2 regions of the Variovorax multivorans genome follow, and region 1 is predicted to be linked to the other one. Evidence: predicted binding sites of a transcription regulator. Region 1 holds the regulator's gene; the other holds the start of a gene.

Evidence for each region. The regulator FliA, encoded in region 1, starts transcription of late flagellar genes. The targets are predictions, from matches to a motif close to CTAAAGTTTNNNNNNNNNNNGCCGNTA.
Region 2: a site for FliA is predicted at 3,944-3,970, ahead of ACSFCA_RS08255 (FlxA-like family protein). Genes of this name have one in related genera too.

What each region holds. Positions count from the first base shown of each region.
Region 1 covers NZ_JBPJZL010000008.1:77,809-83,976, reverse strand. Annotated here, with positions in the region: gene ACSFCA_RS22025 (glycoside hydrolase family 15 protein) at 1-939, opposite strand, end outside; gene ACSFCA_RS22020 (hypothetical protein) at 1,205-1,861, shown strand; gene ACSFCA_RS22015 (RNA polymerase sigma factor FliA) at 1,892-2,626, opposite strand; gene ACSFCA_RS22010 (MinD/ParA family ATP-binding protein) at 2,661-3,467, opposite strand; gene flhF (flagellar biosynthesis GTPase FlhF) at 3,478-5,913, opposite strand; gene flhA (flagellar biosynthesis protein FlhA) at 5,910-6,168, opposite strand, start outside.
Region 2 covers NZ_JBPJZL010000003.1:256,055-262,222, forward strand. Annotated here, with positions in the region: gene ACSFCA_RS08235 (SDR family NAD(P)-dependent oxidoreductase) at 1-596, shown strand, start outside; gene ACSFCA_RS08240 (mandelate racemase/muconate lactonizing enzyme family protein) at 632-1,798, shown strand; gene ACSFCA_RS08245 (tripartite tricarboxylate transporter substrate-binding protein) at 1,826-2,812, opposite strand; gene ACSFCA_RS08250 (MarR family winged helix-turn-helix transcriptional regulator) at 3,001-3,549, shown strand; gene ACSFCA_RS08255 (FlxA-like family protein) at 3,551-3,913, opposite strand; gene ACSFCA_RS08260 (universal stress protein) at 4,046-4,492, shown strand; gene ACSFCA_RS08265 (LysR substrate-binding domain-containing protein) at 4,489-5,421, opposite strand; gene ACSFCA_RS08270 (tripartite tricarboxylate transporter substrate binding protein) at 5,561-6,168, shown strand, end outside.

The DNA of each region.
Region 1 (6,168 bases):
GCCCCCCACCGCGCGCATCAGCCACCAGCGCCAGGCGCTGGCTTCTTCTACATAGCCCGAACCGATCAGCGCGTAGAGCGTGAGCGCCGCATCGCGCAGCCAGCAGAAGCGGTAGTCCCAGTTGCGCTCGCCGCCCGGCAGTTCGGGCAGCGAGGTGCTCGGCGCGGCGACGATGCCGCCGGTGGGCTCGTAGGTGAGCGCCTTGAGCGTGAGCAGCGAGCGCATCACCGGCTCGCGAAACTCGCCGTCGTAGCCGCAACGGCCGGTCCACGCGCTCCATTCGGCGACGGTGCGCGCCAGCAGCGCACTGGCGTCGCGCGTCACCGGCGGCTTCAGGTGCGAGGGAAACCAGTCGAGGCTGAACGCGATGGCCTGCCCCGCGGACACGGTGAAGTCGGCAAAGCTCGCGAAGTTCTCGTTGGTCAGCGGCACGCCAGAACTGATGCGCACCGAGTCCGGCCCGGCCGTGGCAAACACCGCGCCGTCGCGCCGCTCCATCCAGGGGCACCACTCGCCGTAATTGAAGCGGATACGGAACTCGGTGTGCATGGCGACCGTGCCGCGCACGCCCTGCACGATGCGCACGACCTCGTGCGTGCCGTCGAGCGCGGGTCGGGGCATGAAGTCGGTGACGATGGCCGTCCCCTTGGCCGTGCGAATCGTGGTCTCGAGCACCACGGTGCCGGGCAGGTAGCGACGCGTGACGCGCGCCTTGCGGTCTTTGGCACGCATCGTCCAATGCCCGTTGCGCTCGTCGCCGAGCAGGCTGGCGAACATCGCGGCTGAATCGAAGCGCGGCAGGCACAGCCACTCGATATCACCACCGCAATGCACCAGGGCCGCGCTGTGGGTCGAGCCGATGAGCGCGTAGTCGCCAATGGGGCGGTTCGGGCGGTCGGCGTGGAGCCGTGAGGAGGGTTGCTTGGGAGTCTTTGGCAAGAGGCCGAGCTTTGCCGTGCGCGCGGGCGTGGCACGCCAGCGGCGGGCGCGGATTGCTGACGGACAACGCCTAATGGCGCATGACAAATGAGGCACCCATCTACTTGTTCCTGGGGATGGCCTTCGCACCGTCGCGCTCCTACCATCAGCCGCGCACGAAATGACAAGAGGCTCGTGAAGATGAAACGGCACAGGTCGCCGCTTGGGCCCCATGGTGCAGCGCTCTACTTTGCCCCTCCCATTCCAACGCAAATAGACATCACACGTGAACGGACACAACCAACTCTTCCGAGCCGATCCCGTTGCGTACGCGCAGCTTCGCGCGATCAACGGCGTTTCGTGGTTCATGCAGAACGCGCAGGCGCAGCAGAATCCCGCTTTCGCCATGCAGGTCCTGGTACTCAACACGGCCAAGATGGGCTCGTTCGATCTGCAGGGCACCGCGCAAGCCCTCCAGGTCACCTTGAGGCCGGTGGGAAATGTCCTCCATCAGGATCAGCCGATCTCGGCGTATTGGTGTCCTTTCATCCAGGGCAACGTGATGCCCGGATTCGTCGACGTACCTCGACACAACCCGCAGCACAGGTTCGTCTTCACCGCCGCCATGAATGGCTGCGCCCTGATGGTGACGAACTCGCCGCTCGGTGCGCATCTGATCAGGGTGTATCACCACCAGCACCCCGGGCAAGCCAACATCAATCAGATGATCCAGGCGCAAGGGCAGGAAGTGATCTCGTACATCGGCTTCGACGACTACGGCCACGCCAACCAGCATATTCCGCTGCCGAACGCCTTCAACTTCCTGTACTACAGGAACGGCGCCTGGAAGTACGTTCTGCAACCGCAACTGTTCGATCCACTCACGAACAATGTGACGCTCAACGGCCTCATCCCCTCGCAGGTGCTCGATGCGACTTTCTGATTCAGGCGGCGGCCCCGGCCCCGGAGCCCGCTAGAGCACGTCCTTCAGCTTCGCCCGCAGCCTGCTGATCGCCTGGCTGTGCAGCTGGCACACCCGCGACTGGCTCACCTCCAGGATCGCGCCGATCTCGCGCAGGTTCAGCTCTTCCTCGTAGTAGAGGTTCAGCAGCAGCTGGTCGCGCTCCGGCAGCGCACCGATGGCGTCCACCAGCTGATGCCGGAAGCCGCTTTCCAGCAGCTGCTCCAGCGGATCGTCGCTGCCGCGCCGGTCCTTGCGCGCGTCCTGCGAATGGCTGTCGAGAAACGGGCTGTCCGGGTCGTCCTTGGAGAAGTCTTCGACATACACCAGCTGGCAGCCCTGGATCTCCTGCAGCAACGACTGATACGCCTCCAGGTCCATCTTCAGCTCCTTGGCGATCTCCCCTTCGGAGGGAGAGCGCCCGAGCTTGTGGCCCAGCGCCTGGATCGCCTTCTCGACGCCGCGCGCCGACTGGCGCAGGCCGCGCGAGCCCCAGTCGCTGGCGCGCAGCTCGTCGAGCATGGCGCCGCGGATGCGCTGGCTGACGAAGGTCTCGAACTGCGCGCCGCGGTTGTCCTGGTAGCGGCTGGAGGCGTCCAGCAGGCCCAGCATGCCGGCCTGGATCAGGTCGTCCAGCTCCACGCTGGCCGGCAGCTTGGCCATCATCTGCAGCGCGATGCGGCGCACCAGCGGCTGGTGCTGTGCCAGCAGATGTGATTTTTCGATGGTTCCCTGTGCGGTGTACACGGCCGTCCTTCTTGGGTTGTCCGGGTCGGCGGGCTCAGGCCACGGCCTGCAGCGGCTCGGCCGTGCGCCACGGCCAGCGGTCCATCTCGCCGGCAATGCGCCGGAAGTCGACAGCGGCATGGCTCGCGGGAAAGGCCTCGACGATGGTCTTCTTCAGGCGCCACGCATCGGCAACGAGCGGGTCGAAGCGCACCCAGCCCGCGGGCTGCAGCAACAGCGCGAGATAGCGGCTGGCGGCATGCGCGAGGTTGCTCATGATCTGGCGCGCAGCCACCGCGTCGGCCGCGCCGTTGACCAGGAAGCGCATCTGCTTGAGGCCGTGCGCATGGTGCAGCCGCTTGATGCCCGCATAGGCCGCGGTGATCGACGCGGGGTGCGGCTGCAGCACCAGCAGCAGGTCGTCCGCGCCCTGCGCGAGCGCCGACAGCCGGCCTTCGGCGTCGAAAGCCGCATCGACGATGACGACGCCGTCGTGCCAGAACTTGCGCGGGTCGATTTCGCCATCCGCACCATTCACCGCGCCGTGCGGCGCGGGTAGCACGTGCACGCCGCAGGCTGCCCTGACCTCTGCACCATCCAGCGTCAGGCGCTGGCTTGCTACATCGGCCAGGTTCCCCAGCGGATCGATGTCCCACACCTCGCAGGCCGAACCCACAGTCGGGCAGTGCTCGTCCAGCAGCAGCACGTTGCGCCCCTGCAGGGTCAGTGCCACACCGAGATTCATCGCGGCCGTGGTACTCCCCGCGCCCTGCCCCAGGCCGGCGACGGCCACCACGCGCGCATGCGTCGGTGCGAGCATGCGCCGCAGTCCGTCGGCCTGATCGGCAACCAGCTTGTTCATTCCTGCTCCCTCAACCCAGCTTCTCCAGCGCACGCGGCGCCTGCGTGGGAGCGGTCGACTCGGTGCCCAGCGCCTCCAGCAGCAGAAAGAGCTTGCCCACGCCCGCATACAGCGCACTGCCGCTCATGGCCCGTCCGTTGCGCGCCGGGCGCCCCGTGAGCTGGCCCAGCAGCGCGCGCGCGCGGTCGGCCCACTCGCCCTCGGCCTGCAGCAGGCGCCAAACGGTGGTGGTCATCTGGCCGGCGATCAGCAGCCGCTTCATGATGTCCGGATCGCCCAGCTCGCCGATGCCGCCGACCATCTGCACACCGTCGCGCAGCAGTCGGAAGCAGGGCTCGGCGTCGCTGGCCCAGCCCAGCCATTGCGCGAGCTGCTGCGTGGAAACGTCCGCGCCGATGTTGGTCAATGCATGGCCCTGCGCCAGCACGTTGCCGGTGCGCGCATCGACCACCCGCGTGGCGACGCAGCGCAGCGCGGGCATCGCATCGCGCCCGATGCCCGCCGCCATGGCGGCCGCGTTGAAGCGCAGCACCACATCGGCATGCGCCTCGCTGCGCAGCGCGGCCTTGCCGCGAAAGCGCACGGGCCGCCCCCCGCCGAATTCGAAGTCCATGCGCGCGAGCGTGTCGGGTGCGCCGGTGCGCACGTCGATCACCGCGGTGGAGCCCGGCGCGCGCGCCAGCCAGCGCTGGCCCGCGGCCTGCCACTGCACCATGGCCTCGATGCCGGGCAATCTCGTCAACAGATGCACCAGCGGCTTGTGACCTAAGTCTTGCAGGCGCAGCCACGGCACCTGGCGTGCACCGGGCTTGCGCGCGGCGTCTTTCATGCCGCGGGTGGCGGCGGTCGACAGCCACTGGTTCGGCGCGGCCAGCGGCAGGCCCGTGCGGTCCGACAGCAGCAGGCTGCCATGGCATTCATAAGCATCGCCGCCTTCGTTCGAGCGCAGCCCGACCTGCCCGCACAGCGCGAGCACATGGGTCTCGCAGCCAGCCGCCACTTCGCTGCGCGCATGCACCATCAGGTCGTGCAGCACGGCCTTCTGGCCGGAGCCTTCGTCGCCGGCCTGGCGCCACAGTGCGCGCGAACGCTCGAAGCCGATCTGCGCGCCGGCCAGCGCGCTCGCGGTGGTGGCGAGTTCTTGCGCGTCGTGCGCCATGGCGCGAATCAGGTTCTGGTACTTCAGCCGCAGGCGGTCGGTCTCGCCCTGCGCCTGCACCACCTGCACCGAGGGGCCTGCGCCTGCCGGCTCTTCGTGCAGATCGCTTTCCGCGGGCACAAACAGCGGGCTGTGCTGGCGCGGCTGGAAGACGCTGTCCACCAGCTGCGCGCGGTCGGCCTGCATCAGGTTCTCAGGCACCTTCTGACCGCTGGAGATGTAGTGCACCGGCAGGCGATGACGGATCACGGTGTCGATCAGCGCGCCCGGATGCGTGGCCTCGTCGACCTTGGTGAAGATGCAGCCGGTGAGCTCGTTGCCGTGGCGGTAGGCGTGCACCACCTCGTTGAGCGTGTCGCCGTGGCTGGTGGCGTTGAGCAGCAGCAGCCGCTTCACGGGCCGCTGGCTCTGGCCGAGCATCGCGATCTGTTCCGACACGGCGCGGTCGCGCTGGCTCATGCCGACGGTGTCGATCAGCACCATGTGCTTGTCGCGCAGGTCCTGCAGCACCAGGTGCAGGTCGGCCGCATCCTTCACGGCGTACACCGGCACGTTGAGAATCTGGCCGTAGATGCGCAGCTGCTCGTAGGCACCGATGCGGTAGCTGTCTGTGGTCACCAGCGCGAGCTTGTCTGCACCGAAGCGCATCACGCAGCGTGCGGCCAGCTTGGCGGTGGTGGTGGTCTTGCCGACGCCGGTCGGGCCCATCAGGGCATACACGCCGCCTTGCGCGAACAGCGCGTCTTCATCTTCATGAACGGGCACGGCGCGGATCAGCTCCGAACGCACATAGGCCATGCCTTCGGCGTATGTCTGGCCGGTGGGCATCTTCTCCAGCATGGCCTTCGACAGGCCCGCGCTGAAGCCGGCGCCGAGCAGCGTGCGCAGCAGGCGGCCGCGCACCGGGTCACGGCGCTGCTTGTCGTTCCACACGACGCTGGCGAGCTGCTCTTCGATCATTCCGCGCATGGAGTGCAGTTCGGTGAGCACGCTGTCGGCGGGTGCGGGTACCGGGGCCGGCATCGCAGGCGCAACCGGTGCGGCAGGCGCTGCGATTGCCACGGACTTCGCGGGCACAGGTGCAGGCGCAGGTGCGGTGTCTTTCAAAACCCCCTGCACTTCGCCCTCGACCATGGCGACGATTTCCACTCCCTCGGCCATCTGCCGATGCGTCAGCACGATGGCGTCGGCGCCCAGCGCCTCCCTCACCATCCTCAGGACTTCGCGGCTGGTGGCCGCGACGAATTTGCGCGCGGTGGTGCGCACGTCGGTCTGCTTGGAATTCAACCTCGTCCTCCGATGGCGGTGGTGATCTTGATGGTGCGGGAGTCAGGAATCTCCGCATGCGAAAGAACCTTCAGCTGCGGCAGGCTGCGCCGCAGGAATCTGGACAGCAGCACGCGCAGTGCGTGCTGCACCACGAGCACCGGCGCCAGGCCCATCTGCTCCTGGCGCAGGATCGCGGCCTGCGCCTGCCGCAGCAGGTTGTCGGCAATGCCCGGCTCGATGCCGCTGCTGTTGGTCAAGGCCTGCTGCAGCACG
Region 2 (6,168 bases), on a different contig from region 1:
TCGACCTGGCCGCGCCCACGTTGTCTCACGCGGACTTCGTGCATGTGGCTGTCGACCTGTGCGATGCCGATGCCATCGCGCGCACAGCCGCCGCGCTTCAGGACGCCGATGCGCTGGTGCACGCGGCCGGCGTGCTGCGTGTCGGCCCGCTGGGCTCGCTCGACCACGCGGGCGGCGAGCTGATGTGGCGCCTGCACGTCGACGCGGCCACGCGGCTGGCCGATGCGCTCGTGCCCGCGATGGCCGCGCGCGGCCACGGCCGCGTCGTGTTCGTCGGCAGTCGCGTCGCACAAGGCCTGCCCGGTCGTGGCCAGTACGCCGCGACCAAGGCGGCGCTGATCGCGCTCGCGCGCAGCTGGGCCGCGGAGGTCGCGGCACAGGGCGTGACCGTCAACGTGGTGTCGCCCGGCGCAACGCAGACCTCGATGCTGCAGGACCCGGCCCGCGCGGGCAGCGCACCGCGCATGCCACCCATCGGCCGGCTGATACAGCCCGAGGAAATCGCCGCGCTGGTGGGCTTTCTTCTGTCGCCACCGGCGGCGGCCATCACGGGGCAGGACGTCGCCATCTGCGGCGGCTCGTCGCTGCACCGCTGAACGTCTTTTGCTTTCTCCATCCCCCGAACCCGACCATGAAAATCGTCAACATCCTCGAATCCACCCGCCCCATCAAGTCGGACATCCGCAACGCCTACATCGACTTCTCGAAGATGACCCTGAGCCTCGTGGCCGTTGTCACCGACGTGATCCGCGACGGCAAGCCCGTCATCGGCTATGGCTTCAACTCCAACGGCCGCTACGGCCAGGGCGGGCTGATCCGCGAGCGCTTCCTGCCGCGCCTGCTCGAAGCCGAGCCCGCGTCGCTGCTCGACGAAGCCGGCGACAACCTCGATCCGCACAAGATCTGGGCCCGCATGATGATCAACGAGAAGCCCGGCGGCCACGGCGAGCGCTCGGTGGCCGTGGGCACCATCGACATGGCGGTGTGGGACGCCACCGCCAAGATCGCGGGCAAGCCGCTGTACCAGCTGCTGGCCGAGCGCTACGGCAACGGCACGCCGAACCCGCGCGTGTTCGTCTATGCAGCGGGCGGCTACTACTACCCCGGCAAAGGCGTGGATGGGCTGCAGCACGAGATGACCAGCTACCTGGAACGCGGCTACTCGGTGGTGAAGATGAAGATCGGCGGCGCCACGCTCGCTGAAGACTGCGAGCGCATCGAGTCGGTGCTGAAGATCCTCCGCCCCGGCCAGCAGCTGGCGGTGGACGCCAACGGCCGCTTCGACCTGAAGACCGCCGTCGACTACGGCCGCGCGCTCTCGCAGTACCCGCTGTTCTGGTACGAGGAAGCCGGCGATCCGCTCGACTACGAACTGCAGGCCAAACTCGGCGAGGTGTACGCCGGCCCCATGGCCACGGGCGAGAACCTGTTCTCGATGCAGGACGCGCGCAACCTCATCCGCCACGGCGGCATGCGCCCCGACCGCGACTGGCTGCAGTTCGACTGCGCGCTGAGCTACGGGCTGGTGGAGTACCTGCGCACGCTCGACATGCTGAAGGCGCACGGCTGGTCACCCTCGCGCTGCATTCCGCACGGCGGCCACCAGATGTCGCTGGCCATCGCGGCCGGCCTCGGGCTCGGCGGCAACGAGAGCTACCCCGACCTGTTCCAGCCCTACGGCGGCTTCCCCGATGGCGTGAAGGTGGACAACGGCTACGTCACGCTGCCGCCGCTGCCGGGCATCGGCTTCGAGGGCAAGGCCGATCTCATTGCGGAGATGCGGGCGCTTGCTGCCTGACGAAAGAAAGTCTCAGGGCTGGAAGTCTCAGGGCTGGAAGCCGGAGCGCCGTACAACGGGCTCCCATTGCGCGCGAAAGGCCTTCAGCATCTGCGCAGTCTCGGCCGCATTGCTGACCACGGGCGTGATGTAGAGCGCGTCGGCCGCCTTCTGCAGGCCCGGGTCTTTCATGACGTCGCGGATCGCGTTGGCCAGCAGTTGCACCTTGGCGGGCGGCATGGTGCTGGGCGCGAAGAAGGTGTTCCAGCCGTCGGCATCGATCTTCATGCCGGCTTCGCGGAAGATGGGAATGTTGGGCGCGAAGCTCGCGCGCTTCTTGCCCGAGGTGGCCAGGATGCGGATCTTGCCGGCCACGTGCTGGGGATAGAGCGAATCGAGCGTGTCGATGGCAATGGGCAGGCTGCCGCCGCTCAGGTCGGCCGCCAGCGGCGCCGAGCCGCCGTAGCCCTTGATCTGCGGCTGCACGCTCAGCGCATCGCCCACCATCAGGCCGAAGAAGTGGGGCAGGCTGCCGGTGGCGGGCACGCCGAAAATCGCCTCTTCCGGATGCGCCCATAGCCGGCTGACGAGAAACATCGCGCGGTCGAGCTGGAGCTTGTTGCCGACCGCGAGTGCGAAGTCGTAGCTGCTGACCTGCGACACGGGCACGAAGTCCTTGTCGGGGTCGTAGCCCGCGTCCTTGAAGACCAGCGGTGCGACCACCATCACGGCGGGGTTGCCGAGCATCAGCACGTTCTGCCCAGCGGGGGTGCGCTTCACTTCCTTGGCCGCAAGCCGGCCGCCCTCGCCCGGGCGGTTTTCCACGGTCACCTGAACGCCGAGCTTGGGCGTCAGCCGCTCGGCGATCAGGCGCGCGATGCGGTCGGTGCTGCCGCCCGGCGCATAGCCGACCACGAGGGTGATCGGCCCGCCGTCCAGCGCGGCGGGCGCCTGGGCGTGGACCATGGGAGCGCAAGCGGCCAGGGCAATGCCCCACGCCATGATGAGCTTGCGCCTGGAAAGAAATGCGGGCATCGGATCTCCTGCGAGCGGTTGTCGTGAACGGGCCCGCGCGAGTTTTCACGGCGAAAATCGCGCGCCAAGAATGTTTCTGTTCGTTCAAATTTGTTACCGGTTTATACGTATGGGCAAACAGTTGATCTAATCAACTACCGGTGCTCCGAGGCGGGCGAACCACACTCCCCATCCCACTTTTCATCCGTATGCAACAAGCTTTTCCCGATGCGGCAGCGTTGCGCGCGCCCCGTTCCCTGAACGACCTGCTGCTGTACCGCCTGGCACGAGCCATGCGCTCGGGCAACGGCATGGCAACCCGCCTGGTCGAAGGAGGCTTCGGCATCACGCGCCGCGAGTGGGGAATGATTGCCACGCTGGCGCAGGAGGGCGAGATGACTGCGTCGACGCTGGCCACGCACCTGCACCTGGACCGCGTGCGCACTTCGCGCGGACTGCGCAGCCTGGTCGACAAGAAGCTGGTGGTGCGGCGACAGGACGCTCAGGACCGCCGCGAAGTGCATGTGCGGCTGAGCGCTTCGGGCCAGCAGTTGTTCGGCAGGCTGTTCCCCCGGATCGCGGGGCTGAACACCGAATTGCTCGAAGGCATCGAGCCTGCGGATCTCGATGTCTTTCTTCGCTGCCTGCAGCACCTGGAACAACGCGGAGAGCAGTTGCTCGTGCAGGGCGTTGTCATGGAGAAGGCGGACCGGCGCTCGGGGGGCACGCGGCACCGGTGGCCGGAGCGCGGAGGCTGAGTCAGGCCTTCACGTCCAGCATGCTGCCGATCGAAGTGCCGCCAGCGCCACCGGCACTGACACGCTGCGATGTGCTGCCACTGCTGCTGTCGCTCTCGTCCATCGAAGCCATCGCGCTCTTTTGAACGCTGGCCGTGCGCAGCGCATTCATCTGCTGCTGCAGCATGGCAAGCCGGGCCGCCAGCGCGTCGAGCTGCAGCCGGATCGCATCGCGTGCATCGCCCTCGGGTGTGCCGAGCAGCTGACCCTGCGTTTCCGCGATCTGCTTCTGAGTCGTCGTGATCTGGCGCTGGATCTTCGCGATTTCGGCGTTGACGTCGCCTCCGCTTCTGGCGCTGCCGGTCGCACTGATGGCATTCAGCATCTGGGTCCTCTGTTGTGTCCTCAAGAGGGTTATCGGCAACCGAGGCGAAAACTGAAGGGCCTTGCATGACCGCGATCGCGAACTAGACTGAACATGAGGGCACCCGCGGTGCCGGGGGCCAAGGAGCCTGCCATGTACAAGCGTGTTCTTGTCGCAACCGACGGCTCCGCGCTGTCGGAGCAAGCAGTCAACGCCGCCGTCGACCTGGCCCTGCTGACCAACGCGGAACTGGTGAGCGTCACCGTCGCGCACATCGAGCCGGTCGGCTACTTCGAAGGCTCGATGATGCTGAGCCAGCGAGACATCCAGGCCACTCAGGAGCATACGGACCGCGCCGCCCAGCAACTGGTCGACAAGGTCGTGGCCACTGCGGGCGCCAAGGGCGTTCGCAACCCGCAGGCCATCGTCATGAAGTCGAACCAGGTGGCCGAGGCCATCATCACGACCGCAAAGAACCAGCAGTGCGACCTGATCGTGATGGCCTCGCACGGACGGCGCAGCCTGGCGCGCCTGCTGATGGGCAGCGAGACGCTGCATGTGCTGACGCACTCGCACATTCCGGTGCTGGTGCTGCGCTAGCGCGACGGCGCAACCTTTCGCAGGCACTCCATCAGGAGCTGACTGGCGGGCGTCTGCGAGCGCCCCCGCAGCGTGATGATGCCGACCGGCGGTAGTTCGATCGGCACGTTGATCTTCAGGATGCACAGCTGCTCATGCTTCGCAAAGTGCCGGGCGACACTTCGCGCCAGGAACCCCACGGCCGGCCGCTCATGCATGACGGACAGCGTGACAAGAAACGACGCTGTCTCGACGATGTCCGCCGGCGGCACGAGGCGGTGCTTGTAGAACATCTGGGCCAGCTTCGAGCGTGACGAAGCCCACGGCGGGGGCACCACCCAGGGCAGTTCGGCGAGCATCTTCCAGCTCGGCCTGGCAGCCTGCGCCAACGGATGCTCGGGGCTCACCACGATGCACATCGGCTCTGTGTAGAGGGCCTCGGTCTCCAGGTCCGGCGAGGCATAGCCGGGCTCCAGCCGGCCGACGATCAGGTCGAGTTCGCCCACGCGCAGGCGGGGGAGCAGCCGTGTGAGGTCGCCCTCTTCCACCATCACGGTGGTCAGCGCCGACTGCTTCTTGAGCTGCTGGATGGCCTTGACGAGAAGGCTCGGCGTAGCCACCACCATCGCGCCCACGCTGGTGCGGCCGGCACCGCCGCTGGCCACGGCATCGATCTCGTCGCGCGTGCGCTGGTAGTCGGCCAGCACCGAGCGGGCAAAGCGCACCACCGTCACGCCGAAGGGCGTGGGCTCGGTGCCGCGCGTGGAGCGCGTGAACAGTTTCAGATCGAACATGCGCTCGATCTCTGCCAGCATCTTCGAAACGGCCGGCTGCGTGATCGAAAGAAACTCCGAAACCCGCCCGAGGTGGCGGAACTCATCCAACGCCACCAGCAGTTGCAGATGACGCAGCTTGAGGTTGGAACGAAGAACGCGGTCGATCTGGCTCATGGGGTCGCAGGGGTTTTGAGCGGGCTTTCTTCTTCATAACCTGGAGCTCATGAAGAGAGTCCGCTATTTCATTGGATGGCAATGATTGTCTCCGGAAGAATCCGCCTTGCTTGCCGAACAACGATTTCTGGAGACAACGATGAAAACCCCTCGCAACATGGCGCGGCGTCAGCTCGTGCTGGGCGGCCTTGGCGCCGCCGCGCTCGCCACCGCCCCCGCTCGCGCACTGGCCGCCGACTACCCCGAACGCCCTCTCACATTCATCTGCCCGTGGCCCGCGGGCGGCACGGCCGACCGGTCGATGCGCATCATCTGCCAGATCGCCGCACGCGAACTCGGGCAGCCCATTGCGCTGGAAAACCGCGCAGGCGCCTCGGGAATGATCGGCACCAAGGCCCTGGCCTCGGCGCGGCCCGACGGCTACACCATCGGCCAGATACCGATTTCGGTCACGCGCTTCTCCCAGATCGGCACCGTGCAGCTCGATCCGCTGAAAGACCTCACCTACCTCGCGCGCACTTCAGGCCAGACCTTCGGCATTGCCGTGCCGGCGCGCTCACCATTCAAGTCGCTGCGCGACGCGGTGGCGCAGGCCAAGGCCCATCCCGGCACCATCACCTATGCGCATGCCGGCATCGGCGGCGCCACGCACGTGGGCATGGAACAGTTCGCGCAGGCCGCCGGCGTGAAGTTCAACGCCATCGCCTACAAGGGCGGCTCGGCCGCGCTGCAGGACGTGCTGGGCGA